DNA from 4 places in the Patulibacter defluvii genome. Region 4 is predicted to be linked to each of the others. Evidence: riboswitches for the same ligand, from Rfam matches in the RefSeq annotation. Region 4 holds a riboswitch; each other region holds the start of a gene.
The links. A riboswitch is a leader RNA that binds a small molecule or an ion and turns the genes downstream of it on or off. The one in region 4 is predicted to bind cyclic di-AMP.

Region 1 (4,471 bases), on a different contig from region 4:
GCCGGAACGTCCAGCCCGGGGGCGCGGACCGCGACGATCACCCCCGGCCGTCGGGGGTGCTCAGCCGACGAAGTCCCCCTCCGCCCGGCGCAGGTCGCCGAGCAGCTCGGTCAGCTGGTCCTGGGCGCCGGCGCCCAGCGCGTCGAGGGCGAAGCTGGCCGCGTTCAGCCGCTCGGTGGCGCGGGCGGCGACCTCGCGCCCGGCGTCGGTGATCTCGGCGAGGGTCGCGCGGCGGTCGTACTCGTGCGGGACCCGCCGGACCAGGCCGTCCTGCTCGAGCTTGTCGACGATGTTGGTGACGCTGGTGCGGTGGACCTGCAGCCGCTCGCCGATCTTGCCCAGCGGCAGCGCGCCGGTGCGGGTGAACGAGAGCAGCATCAGCGCCTCGTAGCGGGGGAAGGTCAGCGCGTCCTCGCGCAGCAGCTCGTTGAGCCGCGCCAGCAGGATCTGCTGGACCCGCATGATCGAGGTGACCGCGGCCATCGGACGCGCCGGCTCCGCACCCCAGCGCGCCGTCCAATGGCGGCGCGCCTCGGCGATCGGATCGATCCGCAGTGACGATGACACGCCCCAAGGCTCGCACACGGCACCGATGGGAGCGCCTGCGACCGCGCGCAAGGTCGGGGCGAACCGGCGTCATCCCACCCCTCCCCCGTCGAACTGGCGTCATTCCGCCCCGGATAGCGGAGTGGATTGACGCCAGTTCGGGAGCGGAGGTGGGAGTTGACGCCAGTTCGCGCGGGCCGCGGTGGGCCGGGCCTAGCGGCCGCAGACCGGCCAGGGCTGCGTGCCGCGGGCGGCGAGCAGCTTGGCCGCGATCCGGTCCTGCTCGGCCTCGGAGGCGGCGGCCGGATCGCCGCTGCCGCCGTTGGCGCGCCAGGTCTGGCGGTCGAACTGGTACTTGCCCCGGTAGGTCCCGTTGGCCGAGATCGCGGTCGGGTCGCCGCCCGACTCGCACTGGGCGATCTTGCGGAGGGTGGCGTTGGTCGTCCCGCTGCCGCTGCCGCTGCCGGCGCTGCCGCTGGTCGTGCGGCTGCTGCGGGCGCTGGCGGTCGCGCCGCCGCGGAGCCCGAGCGCGGCCAGGGTCTGGGGTCCGATCACGCCGTCGACGGCGATCCCGGCCTGGCGCTGGAAGCGCTTGACCGCGGCCCGGGTCTGGGGACCGACGACGCCGTCGGCAGCGATCCCGAGCTTGCCCTGGACGGCGGCGATCGACGCGCCGCCCGCCTGGCTCTTCGCGCTGCCGCCGGCAGAACCGGTCTGGGCGGCCGCGACGCCGCCGAGGCCGAGCACGGCGACGGTCATCGCGGTCGCCGTGGCGCGCCGGCGGGTGCTCCAGCGGCGCTTCGACGCAGCGGCGTCGCGGCGCTTGCGCGAGGCCCGCAGGCTGCGCGCCCACGGCAGCGTGGACGCGAGGTCGCGATCGTGACTCATGGGGGGTTCCGTCCCTTCGTCTCATCGCCTACGGGGTTAGCTGACGGGCTCGCGCTCAAGACGTGCGCTACGCCGGAGTCCTCCGGCGATTCGCCCCCGATCGCCACTTGGCGATCACTGGGTCCCCCGCTCCCGACCGCTGTGCGACCGGGACTCGGCATGGGTTATGGAGCGCAGGATGCTAGCGCAGCGTCCGACGGATCGGGACGCCGGCGCGCCAATCAGCCGCGGCGGCGCCCGGTCCCGCCGAGCGGCCGGCCGGCGGAGGCGGCCCGTCCCAGGCCGCCCAGGGCCCCGACCGCGACCAGCGCCGCGGCGGTCTTCAGGTGGGTCGCCAGCCGCTCCAGCCGGATCACCTCCCAGCCCTCCTCGCGCGCCACCCGGGCCAGCTCGCGGTCGGGGTTGACGGCCACCGGATGGCCGACCGCCCGCAGCATCGGCAGGTCGGACTCGCTGTCGGAGTAGGCCCACGAGGCGGACAGGTCGAGCCCGTCGCGCTCGGCCAGCCGCCGCATCGCCTCGACCTTGCCCTCGCGGTAGGTCATCGGGCCCGACAGCCGCCCGGTGTAGCGGCCGTCGACCGCCTCGAGCGGCGCGCCGAGGGCGCCGTCGAAGAACAGCACCCCGGCGATCATCGAGGCGGTCTCCTGGCTCGACGCGGTCACCACGTAGACCGGCCGGCCCTCGTCCTGGTGCTCCCAGGCGATCGCCAGCATCTCGGGGTAGAGCCGCGGCAGCACGCCGGCCAGGACCCGCGGCGACAGCCGCTCGAAGTCGCGCACCCGCTGGCCGGCGAGGAACTCCCCCACCCGCTCCCAGACCTTGCGGGTCGACTCGTCGGTCGAGCCGCGGATCCGGAACTTCAGGTTCTCCCAGCCGTCCGCGGCCAGCCGCCGGCGCGAGATCAGCCCGTGGGCCGCCGCCGCCCGCGCCCAGTAGAACCCGGACGAGCCGGCGACCAGCGTCTTGTCGAGGTCGAAGAACGCGGCGGCGCGGGGCACGCCGCGGAGGTTAGCGAGGCCTCGGCCGTCGCTCGCGTGGCGGTCGGCCCCCAGCTGCCGGGGGCCGACCGCCACGCGAGGCGGCGGGGGTCGGCCTCAGCCGACCTTGATGACGACGGCGTCGCCCTGGCCGGTGCCGGAGCACGCGGTCGCGACGCCGATGCCGCCGCCGCGGCGGCGCAGCTCGAGCAGGGCCGAGCCGATGATCCGGGCGCCCGAGGCGCCGAGCGGGTGGCCGAGGGCGATCGCGCCACCGTTGACGTTGACCCGGTCCTCGTCGATGCCGAGATCCTTGATCGAGTTGAGGGCGACCGAGGCGAAGGCCTCGTTGATCTCCCAGACGTCGACGTCGGACGGCTTCAGGCCAGCCTTCTCGAGCGCCTTGTGCGACGCCTTGCCCGGCGTCGTCAGCAGGTTCGGGAACTCGCCGGCCGCCTGGCCGAAGGCCACGATCTCGCCGAGGACCTCCTTGCCGTTGGCCGCGGCCCACTCGTCGGAGGCGAGCACCAGCGCGCCGGCGCCGTCGTTGACGCCCGGCGAGTTGCCGGCCGTGTGGGTGCCGCCCTTGACCAGGCCCGGCAGCTTCGCCAGCGCCTCGATCGTCGAGCCGCGGCGCGGACCCTCGTCGGTGTCGACGACGGTGTCGCCCTTGCGGCCCTTGATCGTGACCGGGACGATCTCCTCGCCGAGGCGGCCGCCGTCGATCGCGTCGAGCGCCTTCTCGTGCGAGCGCAGCGCCCAGCGGTCGAGCTCCTCGCGCGACCAGCCGTGGGCGTCGGCGACCTCGGTCGTCTCGTCGAACATCTGGCGGTGGGTGAACGAGTTCGTCAGCCCGTCCAGGACCATCGAGTCGACCGTCTTGCCGTCGCCCATCCGGTAGCCGAAGCGGGCGTTGGTCAGCAGGTAGGGCGCGAGCGACATCGACTCCATGCCGCCGGCGACGCCGACGCCCAGCTCGCCCGCGCGGACCAGCAGGTCGATGATCGCGGCCGAGCGGATGCTCGACGTACAGACCTTGTTGATCGTCTCCGAGCTGACGTGATCCGGGATCCCGGCGGCGATCTGCGCCTGGCGGGCGGTGATCTGACCCTGACCGGCCTGGATCACGTGGCCCATCACCACGTGCTCGATCTGCTCGGGCGCGACGCCGGCGCGCTCGAGCGCCCCCGTGATCGCGATCCCGCCCAGCTCGACGGGCTTGACGGTGGAGAGGCCTCCGCCCAGCTTGCCAACGGGCGTGCGGGCGGAACTCAGGATGACGGTCTTGGCCATGATCAGTGCTTCCCTTGCTCGGAGGGGTGGAAGCATACGCGGGGCCGGCCGCCGACCCGACGCGCCCGTAGGCTGGACCGGTGTCCAGCCCCGCACCCGCCCGTTCCGCCACCCCCGACGTCCGCGCGCTGCGGGCCGACGACCCGGCCGCGGACGCCGTCGTGGTGGGCGTCTCCGGCGCCGGTCCGGTGGCCGCGCCGGACGCCGCGCCGCGGGCGCTGATCGAGGCGCTGCTGGAGGACGGCGAGGCCCGTCCCGCGCTCGGCCACGTGGCTCACCTGCGCGACGGCGACGGGGTCCGCTGGATCCTGGTCGGGGTCGGCGAGGACGGTCTCCGCCACGACGAGGACCGGCGGGTGGCGACCGGCGCGGCGCTGCGGCGGGCGGCCGACCTGCGGGCGCGCGCGGTGACGGTGGTGGTCGACGACGAGGACGGCGCCGCCGCGGTCGCCGAGGCGGCGGTGCTCGTCGCCCACCGGCCGGCGAAGGTCGACGGCCGCCCGAGCGCCGCCCTCCCCGACCGCGCCCAGGCGGTGGTGCCGACCCGCGCCGCCGACGCCGAGGCGGAGCAGCCGGCCGCCGCCGCGCCGCCGGCCGAGGGCGTCCGGATCGCCGGTCCGGGCGGCGCCGTCCCCGGCCCGTCGGCGAGCGCGGCGATCGCGGCGGCGGCGGTCGTGGCGGCGGCCCAGAACGAGGCCCGGCGACTGCAGCAGCTGCCGGCCAACCGGCTGACGCCGCGGGCGCTGGCGGTCGAGGCGCTGACG
Region 2 (4,471 bases), on a different contig from region 4:
GGGGGGCGAACGTCGCATGGTCCGGGCTCCCACGGGACGGCATGCACGTCGACCACCTGGGGTGGCGGGGAACGTCACACGGGCGGAGGCGGCGCTGGGGTGCGTGACGTTCGTCCCCCCCAACGACCGCGGGGCGGCCGATGGCCGCCCCGCGCAACGTGCGTCGATCGAACGACGGCGACTCAGGCGTCGGCGGGGTCGGGCACCAGGCCCTCCCCGTTGAACTCCCGGCCGGCCTCCTCGAAGGTGAGGTCGTCCGGGGGCAGCAGCACGTCGCTGCCGATCAGCTCGTCGTCGGCGAGCGGGGCGCCCTGGGCGCGGACGAACGACAGCAGCGCGTCGAAGCGGTCGCGGTAGGCCGCCTCGTCGCCCGCCTCGACGGCCGCGACGACGGCGTCGTCGAGGTCGTTGAGCGGGCCGTGCTGGTCGTCGTCCAGGCGATACTGCTGATCGCCGAAGATCCGGACGATCACGCGCCCGCTCCCTGACCCGGCCCCGTGCCGCTCTCGCTCCCGGTGGCGGCGTCGGTCGGGGCGGCCGCCGGCTCCTCGCTGCCCGCGCCCAGCTCGGCCGGAGCGGGACCCTGGCCCAGCTCGGCCTTCAGGCGCGCCAGGTCGGAGTCGACCTCGGAGCTGGTCGACAGCTGCGCCAGCTGGCGATCGATGTCGTCCTGGCCGCTGCCGAGGGTGCCGAGGTCCTCGAAGGTCCCGGCCGCCTCCAGCTCGGCCACGGCGTCGGCCCGGGCCTTCATGTTCTCGGTCTTGTCGACGGCGCGCTGCATCGCCATCCCGACCTCGGCCATCGACTCGCCGACGCCGGTCGCGGCCTCGGAGATCCGGACCTGGGCCTCCGCGGCGTTGTACTGCGCCTTGATGACCTCCTTCTTGGTCCGGAACTGCTCGACCTTGGTCCGCAGCTTCTGCTCGCTGGCGATCAGCTGCTGCTGCTGGTTCTCCAGCTCCGCGACCTGGGTGTCGAGGCTCTGCATCTCGTTCTGGATCGCGCTCTTGCGCTCCAGGGCCGTCCGAGCCAGGGCCTCGTTGCCCGCCGCCAGCGCCTGACGCGCCTGCGTGTCGAGCTTGACGAGCGCCTGCTGGTGCTTCTCGGTCTGGAGCTGCAGGCGCTTCTTCGCGGTCACGACGTCCGCGATGCCCTTCTTGACGTTCTGCAGGTTCTCCAGCTGCTTCTGGTAGCTGTAGTCGAGCGTCTCGCCCGGGTCTTCGGCCTTGTCCAGAACGCGGGACAGCTTGGCCTTGATGACGGTGGACATGCGGCCGCCGAGGCCCATATCGGTCTCCACTTTCAACGTGTTCGGGAACTCGTCGACCACCCTATCGTCCCTGGCTCAAGCCGCCGTGAATTCCCGGCGGAGGTCCGAGAACGACGAAGGCCGCGCGGTGCGCGGCCTTCGCAAGCTCAGGGGTGAGGCGCGGCCCTACAAACCCGGCGGGTGGACGACCGCGAACTTCTTGGCGTCCTTGCGGTTGTTCGGACGCCACTGCGGGCCCTTGGCGCCGCCGCGGTCGTAGGCGGCCGAGGTGTCGAGCCGCAGCCCGGCGATCACGGCGTAGGCGTGACCCTGGTTGCCGTAGACCGAGATCCACTGGCCGAGACCCTCCTCGGCGTTCTTCCAGAGATCGTCGAACTCGTAGGAGGAGAGCGGGCTCTTCAGCAGCCCGGCGCCGATCAGCGCGTAGCTGACGGTGCCCGAGCAGTCGTAGCCGGTGTCCTCGACGCGGGCGTGGCCGCCGCCGTACTTGTACGGCTTGCCGACGATCTTGTTGGCGGCGATCACGGCCTGCTGGACCTGCGCCGGCGCCTTCAGCGGGACCCGCGCGAAGTACGCGGTGCGGCCGTCGAGCGTCTTGCCCTTGTAACGCTTGGCGCGGACGCCGTTGGTGACCCGCATCCCGGCCGGAACCTGGACCGCCCCGGGAGCCGCCGGCGGAGCCGGAGCCGTCTGGGCTGGCGTCTCGGTCGTCAGCCCACCGGTCGCCGGTGAAGCGGCTGACGCGGTGCCGACGAAACCGAACGCCGCAACAGCGGTCAGGGCCATGGCTCGAGTGAAGGGGCGCAAGGAACTGCTCTCTTTCGTCGGCCTACGGGGTTAGCTGACGGGCGAGCGCAGAAAGAGCCAGCGCTTCCACCGCTATCGCGGCGAATTTGCCCCAAGGAACTAGTGGTTCCCCCGCTTACCGAGACGTCACTCGGTAATTCGGCTCCGGGCAGCGTAACAGGAGTCCCGCAAGCTCGCACCCAACCCTGCAGCGCGTCCTGCAGCGGGGAGGAGTCCCGTCGCACGCGATCCAGCGTCGCCGGGTAGCGTTCGACGGCGATGTCTCCGCACCGGGCCCTCCCCCGCCGCCGAACGGCCCTCGTGGCCGCCTGCCTGGCGCTGACGGCGCTCGCCGGCTGCGGCGACGACGACCAGTCCGGGGGCTCGCCGTTCGGGGGCACGCCGAAGGCCGCGGAGGCCGCCGGGCCGACCGATCTCGGCTTCCCGGTCGTCGCCACCCGCAACACCACCCGCACCGCCAGCGACGACCCGGTCGCCGCCGCCGCCGCGATGGCGCGCGCGATCTACTCCGGCGGCGCGGCCGAGACGCAGGCGCGCGCGATCGCGCTCGTCGACAAGCGCGACTGGCGGGCCGCGCTGGCCGCCAGCTCGCTGATGGCGAAGCCGATCGGCGCCCCGATCCTCTTCAGCGACGGCACCCAGCTGCCGGAGATCACCCAGGACGCGCTGCGGACGCTGCGGCCGGCGGGCAGCGAGCCGGCCGGCGGCGCCCAGGTCTTCCGGGTCGGCGCGGTCGGCCGCCCGAGCGGCCTGCGGACCAACGACATCGACGGGCGCGACCCGGCCGAGCTGGCGCTGGCGATCGACCGCCTGACCGCCGCCGCCCGCCGCCGCGCCAGCGACAGCGTGCTGGTGGTCAGCGCCGAGCGGCCCGAGTTCGCGGTCCCGGCAGCCGCCTGGGCGGCGAAGTCCGGCGACCCGATCGCGTTCGTGACCAAGAACGGCCTGCCGGCGGCGACCAAGCGCCAGCTCGCCGACCACCCGCGCGCGACGATCTTCGTGCTCGGCCCCAGCAGCGTGATCCCGCCGGCGGTGACCAAGCAGCTGCGCCAGTACGGGACCGTCCGCCGGACCGGCGGCTCGGATCCGATCAGCAACGCGATCGGGTTCGCGAAGTACGGCTCGGGCGCGTTCGGCTGGCACATCACCGGCGCCGGCCACGGCTTCACCTTCGCCCGCGCCGACGCGCCGCTGCTGGGGATCACCCTGGCGCCGCTGGCCGCCACCGGCCTCCACGGGCCGCTGCTGCTGCTCGACAGCGCCGACAAGCTGCCGGAGCCGGTCCGCAACTTCCTGCTCGACTTCCAGCCCGGGATCCCCAGCACCGGCGACGCGTCCGACGGCTACTACAACCGCGGCTGGCTGGCCGGCAGCGCCAGCGCGATCTCGCCCCAGGTGCAGTCGCAGATCGACGCCCTGCTGGAGATCAGCCCCGTCAACGAGCGCGCCCCCGCCGAGACCGGCGACGCGCCGCAGCCCGGCGACGCCCAGGCCGACGGCGGCGGCAGCAACACGACCACCACCGGCGCGACCACGACCACCGGCCCGACCCCGCCCGGGCGGACCACGAAGAAGCCGGACGACGGGCGCTGAGCCCGGCGCCCCCGACGAGGATCCCATGAGCGAAGCCGAACGCCCCGACCGCCGCACCCGCGGGACCGCGGTCACGATCGACGACATCCGCGAGCTGACCGGGGCCGCGACGCCCCACTTCGCCCAGCAGATCCGCAACCGGGTCGCGCGCCTGATCGCCGACCTGCCGGCCGATCACCCGACCCGCCGCGTCGGCGAGGCCGAGATCGCGCGCCTGACCGCCCTCGGGCGCAGCGGCGAGCACCGCGGCCAGGCGGCCCAGCCGGGCATGCCGGTGATGCCGTCCGCCGCCGTCCCGGAGCAGTGACCGGTGGCGCCGGCGCAGCAGCGACTCCACCGTCTGCTGCTCCCGGCGCTGCGCGAGCGCGGGCCGGTCGTGGACGGCGGCTGGATCGAGCTGCTCGGACCCGGCCGGACGACCGCCGGCGGTCTCGGCGGCGCGCTGCTGCAGGCGCCCGGCGCGGAGCTGGCCCACCAGCGCCTGGCCCGGCCGCTGCTGCGGCGGGCGGCCAAGGGCCCGCTCGGCCCCGGCGCGACCGAGGAGACGCGGCTGCTGCGGGCGCTGCTCGGCGCCCGCCCCGGCGACACCGTCCTCGACCTCGGCTGCGGGCCGGGGCGCCTGACCCGGCGGCTGGTCGCCGACGTCGGCCCGGAGGGGCTGGTGATCGGGCTCGACGCCGCGCCATCGGCGCTGCGGCGGGCGATCCGCGACACGCCCCGCCGGCGGTTCCCGACCGTCGCCTACCTGCGGGCCGACGCCAGCGCGCTGCCGCTGGTCGACGACAGCGTCGACGGGATCGT
Region 3 (4,471 bases), on a different contig from region 4:
GGCCGTCCCGCTGGTCGACCCGGTCGAGGACGATCCGCTGCCCGTGTCGGTCGGGGTGTCGGCCTTGGGGGACGCCTCGCGGTCGCTCGACGTCTCGCCGCCGCCGGTGCTCTTCGCCGCGTCCTTCGACCCACCGTCGCCGGTCGCCGTCGATGCCGCTCCGTCGCTGGAGCTGGAGCCCGCCCCCGAACCCGAACCGGAACCCGTCCCGGAATCCGACCCCGAGCCCGAGTCGGACGTGGCCGCCGCCTCGTCGCTCGCCGCGGTGCTCGACGGCGACCGATCGTCGTCGGTCAGGGCCGCGGTACGGGTCGTCGCCGCCCGCTCGCTCGGGCCGACGAGGACCAGGTCCTGCCCGCCGTCGGCGCTGGTCCGCGCCGCCACGACCTTCAGCGACGAGCCGCCCGCACCCGCGCCGCGGACCGACGCCTGCTGGGTGCTGAGCAGCGCCGTCCAGGTCTGCGGCCCGAGGACCCCGTCGACCTGCAGGCCGCGCTGGCGCTGGAAGCGCTCCACCGCCCGCACCGTCCGCTCGCCGTAGACCCCGTCGACGTGGACGCCGAGCCGCTGCTGGGCCTCGCGCACGTCCTGCCCGGTCGCGCCCGCGACCAGGATCGAGCGCGTCCGGCCCTCGTCGCTGATCGGCCCGGCGATCCGACCGCTGGTGGTGGCCGAGCCATCGGTCGTCGTGGTCGCGGTGTCGCCGGTCGCCCCGGCGGCGATCGCACCGCTGACGGCGGGACCGGTGGTCGAGCCGACCATCGCCACGCTCATCGCCATCGCCATCTTGCGCCGGCGCCGCTCGCGCGCCCGCTGGATCGGGACGCTGATCCGCCGCTCGCGCGCCCAGACCGTCGAGCGCTGCCAGAGGCTCGGATCGGCCAAGTCGCGGCCTCCGACACCGGTGCTCGCCGGAACGCCGGCCGCGGCCAGGGCCGAGGCGACGCCGTTCGGCCCCAGATCGATCGCGGTCGCGGTGTGGGTCGGGCGCGCCGCCGTCGCCTCCAACCGCCGCGCCAGGCGCGAGGGCTCGGACGCTGAGGTACCACGGATCGCCCGCTGGCGACGCTGTCGGGAGCGCTCGTGGGACGCCTGCCACAGGTCGTCGCGCACGAGGTCGCGCTGCTGTCCGGTCACTCCGGCATTCCTCCTGTCGGTGGCCTGCGGGGTGAGCTGACGGGCTCGCGCTCCAGGAGCTGCGCTACGCCTTGCGGCGATTCGCCCCAGCGGTCGTGACGACCGCGGTTGGTTCCCCCGCCCGCGCGCATCGGGCGCGCGGTTCGGCCGTTGAATCCGCAGAGCACCGTAGCGCACCCGCAACGCGGATTGCAGCACTTGAGGAAACGTTCATCGGGCCTTGAGGTGCCTCAGTCGACGACCACCTCGACGTCCTCGCGGCCGTCGTCGAAGGCCAGGTGGGTCTGGATCCGGGCCGCCTCGGCGAGCGGCGTCTCGTAGCTCCAGGCGACGTCCTCGACGCCCGCGACCGTCCAGTACGACGCCTCGCCCTTGTAGGGGCAGATCGTCCGCAGGCCCGAGCCCGGCGCCACCGCTCCCGGATCGACGTCGGCGGCCGGGACGTAGACCCGCGGCGGCAGGCCGGTCTCGAAGAGCAGCTTCGGCCGCACGCTGCGGGCGACCACGGTGCCGCCGATCCGGACCTCGACCGACCGCGATCCGTCGTGGACGTCGACCCGGTGGTAGGGGTCGCGCAGGTGGCCGACGATCCGGTCCTGCTCGGCGAACCAGGCCTCGACCTTCTCCGGGTAGAGGGCAGCCAGGCCGCGCAGCCAGGGAGCGGCGGGCTGTGGGTCCTCGTAGGCCCAGATCGCGTCCTCGACGACCTGCCCGCCGGCGTTCAGCGACCAGTACGAGGCGTCGCCCTTGAAGGGGCAGTGGGTGGTGGTCGCGGTGCGGGTCATCAGGTCGCCGCGGTAGTCCTCGAACGGGGCGTAGATCCGCGGCGGGATGCCGGTCTCGTAGAGCAGCTGCGCGCGGTCGCTGTCGAGGACCAACTCGCCGCCGACGACCGCCCGCACCCGCGGGCCGTAGGGCTGCAGGTAGAGCTGGTGGGCGGGGCTGGCCGCCCGCAGGTCGAAGTTGAAGCGACCGCCGGGCGCTCCCGCCAGCGGTCCGTCGCCGAGGGTCAGGCTCATGCGACGAGGTCTAGCGGGTCGCGAGCCGGTCCCGCCAGCGACGGGCGATCGGGGCTCACCCGTGGCGGGCGACGAGCGCGCGCAGGGCCGCGAAGGCCGGCTTCGGAGAGAGGTCGTCGCGCAGCAGGCCGTAGCGGCTCTGGAAGTCGGCCGAGCCGGAGTCGGCGTCGCGGAGGTCGAACCAGCGGTAGTCGCTGACCCCGTAGCGGCGGCGAGCGCCGAGCACGGCGGCGACCGAGGCCCGCAGTACCCGCGCCTGGGTCCGTTCGCTGCGGCCGGGGCCGGTCGGATAGCCGTTCTCCGAGACGTGCACCGCGACCCGTCGGCCGAGGCCGGCGCGGCGCATGTTGGCGCGCAGGCGGGCGAGCGAGCGGCGGACGGTGGTGCGGACCGCGTGCGACGAGGGCGGACGCCGGGCCGGGGTCGGCCAGGTGCCGGGGTAGACGTCGAGGCCGACGTAGTCGACGGCGCGGGCGAAGGCGGGGCCGCCGCTGCGTCGGAGGCCGGTCCAGAAGTCGTGGCCGCGCAGGTCGTGGGCGGCGTTGAAGCCGATCGCCAGGTGGCGGTGGCCGAGCCGGTCGCGCTCGGCGGCGGCGGTGGCGACTCCCTCGACGAGGGCCTGGGCGACGCCGGGGTAGTCGCCGTCGGCGGCGGCCGGGGCGCCGACGACGTTCGCCTCGTTGGTGATCTGCAGGCCGACCAGCTCGCGGCGGGGCCCGTAGGTGCGAGCGACCTGGCGGACGAACTCGAGGTAGGCGGGCACGGCGTGGGCCGGCTCGCGGTCGCTGGGCTGGTAGCGGAGGACCAGCTCGACCTGGCAGCCGGTGGCGGCGGCGTCGCGCAGGACCTGGTCGACGTGGGGCACGGCGGCGGCGAACGAGCCGGCGTCGTGGAAGGCGGCGTACTCGTGGAGCACGAAGTCCCGGCGGCCGGCGCGGAGGCCGCGGATCATCGCCAGCCGTCGCCCCGGGTCGACGGCCTGGGCGCGGAGGACGCCGTCGGTGCCGCCCGCGTCGCCGCCCGGATAGACCCCGAACCGCACGGCCCCAACGTAGCCCGGCAGCGGGCGGGCGGCGTCGGCCGTCGCGGGGGCGAGCGCCGGACCGCCGCGGAGCGCGACGGCGAGGGCGAGGGCGGCGAGCACCAGCAGCAGCGCCGAGCGGAGATGGGGCATCGATGACGTAGTCGTCCGCCCACGGGCGGAGGCGCACGGGCGGCGGGCGGTCCTCGACGCATGTCGCAGCGCCGCGAGGCCCGTGCGCACCGGCGCGACCACGGCCGGGGCGACCGAGATCGGGGGGAACGGGGGGTTCGAAACGCGCTGGCGCCCGCTCGGCACGGCGGGAGGCGCACGTCCTGTCGCCACCGTAGCGGGAACGGCCCCGCCGCCGCTCCCCCGACCGGCGGGTCTCCACGCACCCGCTCGCCGCGCCCGCTAGACTGCACCGCCGTTGCGCCCGTAGCTCAGCTGGATAGAGCGTCGGTCTACGGAACCGAAGGTCAAAGGTTCGAATCCTTTCGGGCGCGCTGCGGAAAGGCCTCCAGATGGAGGCCTTTCTTGCTGCTGGGGTCGCCCCGGACGCCGACCCGTCAGCCCGCGGTGACCGACCGCAGGTCCTCGAGCGACTGGTCGATCAAGCGCCTGAACGCCGCGGGGTCGTCGTGCGCGATCCAGCGCGCGAACGCCGCGTGGAAGACGATCACGCCGGCTCGCGCGGCGAGGTCGGCGTCGTTCGCCGATACGCCCCGCTCGCGCAACGCCGCCTCGATCGCGCTGGCGAGGTCGTCGAGCTTGATCAGCTCGCGCTCCCTGAGCTCGGGGGCGGCGTCGACGATCCGGGCGCGCGTGCGGGCGAACGCGTGGCGCTCGACGAACATCTCGGCGATCGGGTCGAGCCCGGCGACGACGGCCGCCAGCGGGGTGGCGTCCGGCGGGGCGGCGGAGACGGCCGCCGTCCAGGCGCGCTCCAGCTCGTGGCCGCCGCCGAACAGGACCTCCCTCTTGTCCGGGAAGTGGCGGAAGAACGTCCGCTTCGTCAGGCCGGCGCGCTCGGCGATCTGGGCGACGGTGGTGTCGTCGTAGCCCTGCTCGTCGAAGAGCGCGATCGCGGCCGCCATCAGGCGCCCGGCTGCGTCTGGTTTCCAGCGGGCCATGGGCGACCAGCGTAGTCGATGACACGGAGTGCCATCGGCCTGCTACTGTGATGTCACAAGGTGTCATCACCTCCCTCCCCGCGAGCCATCTGGAGAACCCACCATGCGCGTCTTCGTCACCGGTGCCTCAGGCCATGTCGCCTCCGCCGTCATCCCCGAGC
Region 4 (4,471 bases):
CGGCGGTTCGAGGACCAGCCCGAGGCCGTGGCGGAGACGGTCCGCCTGGCCGAGCGGCTGGTGGACGGCTTCGACCTGACGACGAGCGTCGGCTACCGCTACCCGGGGCAGGAGGACGCCGAGATGCCGCGGAAGCTCGCGGCCGTCTGCAACGAGGAGTTCGAGAAGCGCTACGTGGACGAGCGGATCCAGCTCTCGAAGAGCGACCGGCGGTCGCCGGCCCAGGTCCGGGAGCAGGCCCGTCGCCGGCTCGACGAGGAGCTGCGGCTGATCGCCAAGCTCGACCTCTCCGGCTTCTTCCACCTCCACCACGAGATCCTCCAGCTCGCCGCCGAGGTCGCCGCCGAGGTCCGCGGCACGGCGGCGGCGCGGGCGCTGCTGGCCCCGGGCCGCGGCCGGGGGTCGAGCGTCTCCTCGATCGTCTGCTACCTGACCGGGCTCTCGCACGTCGACCCGATCGCCAACGACCTCTCGATCGGGCGCTTCCTCCACGCGGACCTGCAGCAGACGCTGCCCGACATCGACCTCGACTTCCCGCGCGACATCCGCGAGGTCCTGATCCCGCGCGTCAACCAGCGCTACGGGCAGGAGCGGGCGGCGCTGGTGGCCGCCTTCCCGACCTACCGCGCCCGCGGCGCGATCCGCGACCTGGGGATGGCGCTCGGGCTGCCGGCGGTCGAGCTGGAGCGGGTCGCCCGCGGGTCCGAGGGCTGGTCGGGGCGGAGCGTGGCCGAGGACATCGCCGCCGCCCTCGGGCTGCGGCTCGACGGCGGCGTCCCGCACGCCGACGCCCCGCTCCACGACGAAGGCTCCTCGCCGCCGCGCGAGCCGATCGCGCTCGGGCCGCCGGCGCCGGTCGCGCCCGGGATGGAGCCGCCGTGGCGGCCGCTCGAGGAGGACCCGGGCCGCGGGCTGCCGGGCCGCTGGGCGTGGCTGGCGCGGCTGGCCTCGATGGCCCACGGGCTCCCGCGCCACCTCTCGCAGCACCCCGGCGGGATGATCATCTCGACCCAGCCGCTGATCGACTGCTGCCCGGTCGTTCCCTCCGCGATGGAGGGCCGGCAGATGATCATGTGGGACAAGGACTCCTGCTCCGACGCGGGCTTCGCGAAGATCGACCTGCTCGGCCTGGGGATGCTCTCCTGCGTCGAACGCTGCGTCGAGCTGATCTCCGCCCGTCCCGACCAGGAGCAGCCGTTCGACCTGGCCCGGGTCCCGCTCGACGACGAGGAGACGTACGAGGCGATCCAGAAGGCGGACACGACCGGGGTCTTCCAGATCGAGAGCCGGGCCCAGATGGGCTCGCTGCTGCGGACCCGCCCGCGGACGCTGGAGGACCTGACGATCCAGGTGGCGATCGTCCGTCCCGGGCCGATCCAGGGCGGAGCGGTCAACCCCTACATCGAGCGCAAGCAGCGGCTCCGGGACGAGGAGGAACGCGGCGTGCCCGAGGCCCAGCGCTTCCGGGTGCCGGTCCTCCACCCGTCGCTGGAGGAGCCGCTGCGGCAGACCCTCGGCACGATCCTCTTCCAGGACCAGGTGGTGGAGATCGCGCAGAAGTTCGCCGGCTTCAGCCCCGGCCGGGCCGAGGGCGTGCGGCGAGCGATGAGCCGCAAGCGCTCGGAGGAAGCGATGGAGGAGCAGCACGAGGCGTTCGTGCAGGGGGCGATCCGCACCCACGACGACGTCACGCCCGAGCTGGCCGAGCACGTGTGGGGGATGGTCAAGGGCTTCTCCGGCTTCGGCTTCCCCAAGGCCCACGCGGTCGCCTTCGGCCTGCTGGCGTACCAGTCGACCTGGCTGCGGGTTCACCGGCCGCTGGAGTTCCTCTGCGCGCTGCTGAACGAGCAGCCGATGGGCTTCTACCCGCCGGACGCGCTGATCCACGAGGCCGACCGGCGAGGGATCGAGGTCCGGCCGCCCGACGTCCGCCACAGCGACGCCGAGTGCACCACCACCGCCGACGGGGCGATCCGGCTCGGGCTGGGCTACGTCAAGGGCGTCCACCGCCACGAGGTCGCGGCGCTGGTCGAGGAGCGGCGCGCGCACGGCCCGTGGCGCTCGATCGGCGACCTCGTCACGCGGCTGGGGACGAGCATCGGGTCGCTCGAGCAGCTGGCCTGGGCCGGGGCCTGCGACGAGCTCGTGGGTCAGGCTGGAGTCGACGGTGAGGGTTCGGTGCCGGAGGCCCGTCGGCGACGGGCGGCGCTCTGGCAGCTGGGGTTGCTGAACCCGGGGCGGCGGGTGCGCTCCGGCACCCAGCTGGCGCTCGAGCTGGAGGCGGCGCCGGCCGCCCGCGACCCGCAGCTGGCGGAGATGACGCCGTGGGAGCGACTGATCGCCGACTACGCCACCACCGGCCTGACCGCGGGACCGCACCCGATGCGGCTGCTGCGCAACCAGGTCGAGCCCCGCGGGGTCACGATCAGCGAGCAGCTGAAGGAGCTGCGGCACGGGCGCAGCGTCCAGGTCGCCGGCCTGGTCCTGGCCCGCCAGCGGCCCGGCAGCGCCAAGGGCGTCGTCTTCCTGCTGCTGGAGGACGAGGAGGGCACGATCAACCTGGTCGTCCCGCCGGAGGTCTACCTGCGCGACCGGCAGGCGGTCCGGACCGAGCCGCTGGTCGTCGCCGAGGGGCGGCTGGAGAAGCTGCCGGCGGGCGGCGGCCAGATCAACGTGCTGGTGCGGCGGATCCGGGCGCTCGACGAGCTGACCGAGGACACCGCGGCGACCGTCCGCACCCTGCGGACGCTGAGCCCCGAGCAGCTGGAGCAGCGCGCCCGGCAGGCGGAGGAGGAGCCGGAACTGATCGCGGTCGGCGGCGGGGTCGCCCCGCGGCCCGGCGGCTTCCGGCCGGTGGCCCCGAACGTCATGCACTTCGGTCGCGGGAGGGGCGGGCGCCGCTGAGCCGCCGATCGCGCCGCAGGATGGCGTCGCCACCACCGGTTCCCGGGGGCGCCACGCGCGCCGCGTGCGCGCGCGTACGTGCCACGGAACAGGGGCGATACACAAGAACTTCCTGCTCCTGCAAGGAATCGTGCAGAAGGCCCTCGACGGCGAACGCGTTGTGCAGTCGCCGGCGACGCTGCTATCCTGCCCGCAACGCTGAATTTCCGGAACCACGCCTGCCGCCGGCGTCCGGAAAGCGGGGGACCCATGTATTGGGGCGAATCGGCCTGACGGCCGTAGCGCACTCCAGCGCGAGTCCGACAGCTAACCCCGTAAGCGCTGCTGGAGAACCGACCGATCATGGCGAACGACCGCGACGAACCCTGGTGGGCTGACGCGCAGGACTACCGTCACAGCGCGCCGCGCCGACGAGTCCTCGACGAGCGCACCCCTTCGCGCTACGACGACGAGCGTGGGGCGTCCGCCGCTGCGCGCCGCCGCCGTGCCGCCGCCGCCCGGGCCGCGGCCCAGCAGCGTCGGGCCCGCCAGCGCCGGCCCGATGCGGTCGAGTACCAGTGGGTCGACGAGTCGCCCTTCAGCAACGAGGAGCGCGGCGACGAGCGTCACCGGATCGAGCGCGAGCGGCACCGCCGCGCCCGGGAGCGCTCGCGCGAGGTCCCCGCCGGGGCCCGCCCCGGATCCGACGTCGCCCGTCGCCCCGGCAACCGTCGGCCGGCCCGCCGTCGCACCAGCAGCCCGGTCGCCCGACCGGAGAAGCTGCTCCTCTACGCCGCGCTGCTCGGCCTGTTCCTCGTGCTCGCCGCCGCGACCACGTCGGACGCCGCCGTCGTGCACCACGCGCTGACCGCCGGCCGCTAGCCGCCGGTCGCCTTCCTCGGCCTCCCGCTCACGGGGGAGGCTTCCTCGAACCGACGGCGCTCGCCCGTCCGCTCCGCCGTCCCCGAACGGCCCGCTCGCCCGGGCTCGCGACGGCCGCGAACGCTGCTCCCACCGGCCTGCGGCAGATCTCAGTCGGCCTGTGTGATATCTGGCGCGCTTGGGTACTTGCATACCAGCGATCCGGTGCCTACACTAATCATCGGTAAGCCACTTCACTTGATGAAGTACGAATAAAGATCCCGCTGGAAGGTCGCGCATGCCCAACGCGATGAGCCGTTTCACCATCCACGACGACCTGTCGGCCCCCGAGGGGTCGCTCCCGGTCCTGAAGGGGGCGCTGCACTCGGCCGGTCAGCTGCCGAACCTGGTCGGGGTGCTCGCGGGTTCGCCGGCCGCGCTCCGCGGATACGCCCGCTTCCGCAACGAGCTGCGTCACGGCGTGCTCGACACCCAGACCAAGGAGCGGCTGTCGCTCGCCGTCGCCGAGCACTTCCGCTCGGCGCCGGGGATCAAGATGCACAGCCGCACCGCGCGGATCGCCGGCCTCGGCATCGACGAGGTCCAGCTGGCCCGCGAGTTCCGCTCGGCCGACGAGAAGCAGGACGTGCTCCTGCGCTACGTCGGCCACCTGCTCCAGCGTCGCAGCCAGCCCCCGGCCGCCCTCCAGGAGGAGGCGCTGGAGCTG

Region 1: linked by a shared signal. The riboswitch ahead of SH587_RS09615 (transglycosylase family protein) and the one ahead of SH587_RS06415 (hypothetical protein) in region 4 are both predicted to bind cyclic di-AMP.
Region 2: linked by a shared signal. The riboswitch ahead of SH587_RS22240 (hypothetical protein) and the one ahead of SH587_RS06415 (hypothetical protein) in region 4 are both predicted to bind cyclic di-AMP.
Region 3: linked by a shared signal. The riboswitch ahead of SH587_RS18065 (peptidoglycan DD-metalloendopeptidase family protein) and the one ahead of SH587_RS06415 (hypothetical protein) in region 4 are both predicted to bind cyclic di-AMP.

The regions. Positions count from the first base shown of each region.
Region 1 is NZ_JAWZSQ010000007.1:106,994-111,464, forward strand. It holds gene SH587_RS09610 (MarR family winged helix-turn-helix transcriptional regulator) at 61-567, opposite strand; gene SH587_RS09615 (transglycosylase family protein) at 760-1,434, opposite strand; cyclic di-AMP (ydaO/yuaA leader) riboswitch at 1,445-1,604, opposite strand; gene SH587_RS09620 (HAD family hydrolase) at 1,656-2,435, opposite strand; gene SH587_RS09625 (thiolase family protein) at 2,532-3,707, opposite strand; gene SH587_RS09630 (M17 family metallopeptidase) at 3,788-4,471, shown strand, end outside.
Region 2 is NZ_JAWZSQ010000031.1:28,161-32,631, forward strand. It holds gene pspAA (PspA-associated protein PspAA) at 183-473, opposite strand; gene SH587_RS22235 (PspA/IM30 family protein) at 470-1,288, opposite strand; gene SH587_RS22240 (hypothetical protein) at 1,436-1,909, opposite strand; cyclic di-AMP (ydaO/yuaA leader) riboswitch at 2,082-2,231, opposite strand; gene SH587_RS22245 (hypothetical protein) at 2,336-3,670, shown strand; gene SH587_RS22250 (hypothetical protein) at 3,696-3,977, shown strand; gene SH587_RS22255 (class I SAM-dependent methyltransferase) at 3,981-4,471, shown strand, end outside.
Region 3 is NZ_JAWZSQ010000020.1:747-5,217, forward strand. It holds partial or broken gene SH587_RS18065 (peptidoglycan DD-metalloendopeptidase family protein) at 1-1,137, opposite strand, end outside; cyclic di-AMP (ydaO/yuaA leader) riboswitch at 1,143-1,296, opposite strand; gene SH587_RS18070 (DUF427 domain-containing protein) at 1,368-2,156, opposite strand; gene SH587_RS18075 (glycoside hydrolase family protein) at 2,212-3,330, opposite strand; tRNA gene SH587_RS18080 (tRNA-Arg) at 3,610-3,683, shown strand; gene SH587_RS18085 (TetR/AcrR family transcriptional regulator) at 3,747-4,274, opposite strand; gene SH587_RS18090 (SDR family oxidoreductase) at 4,414-4,471, shown strand, end outside.
Region 4 is NZ_JAWZSQ010000004.1:176,931-181,401, reverse strand. It holds gene SH587_RS06420 (DNA polymerase III subunit alpha) at 1-2,904, shown strand, start outside; cyclic di-AMP (ydaO/yuaA leader) riboswitch at 3,091-3,240, shown strand; gene SH587_RS06415 (hypothetical protein) at 3,247-3,765, shown strand; gene SH587_RS06410 (carboxymuconolactone decarboxylase family protein) at 4,055-4,471, shown strand, end outside.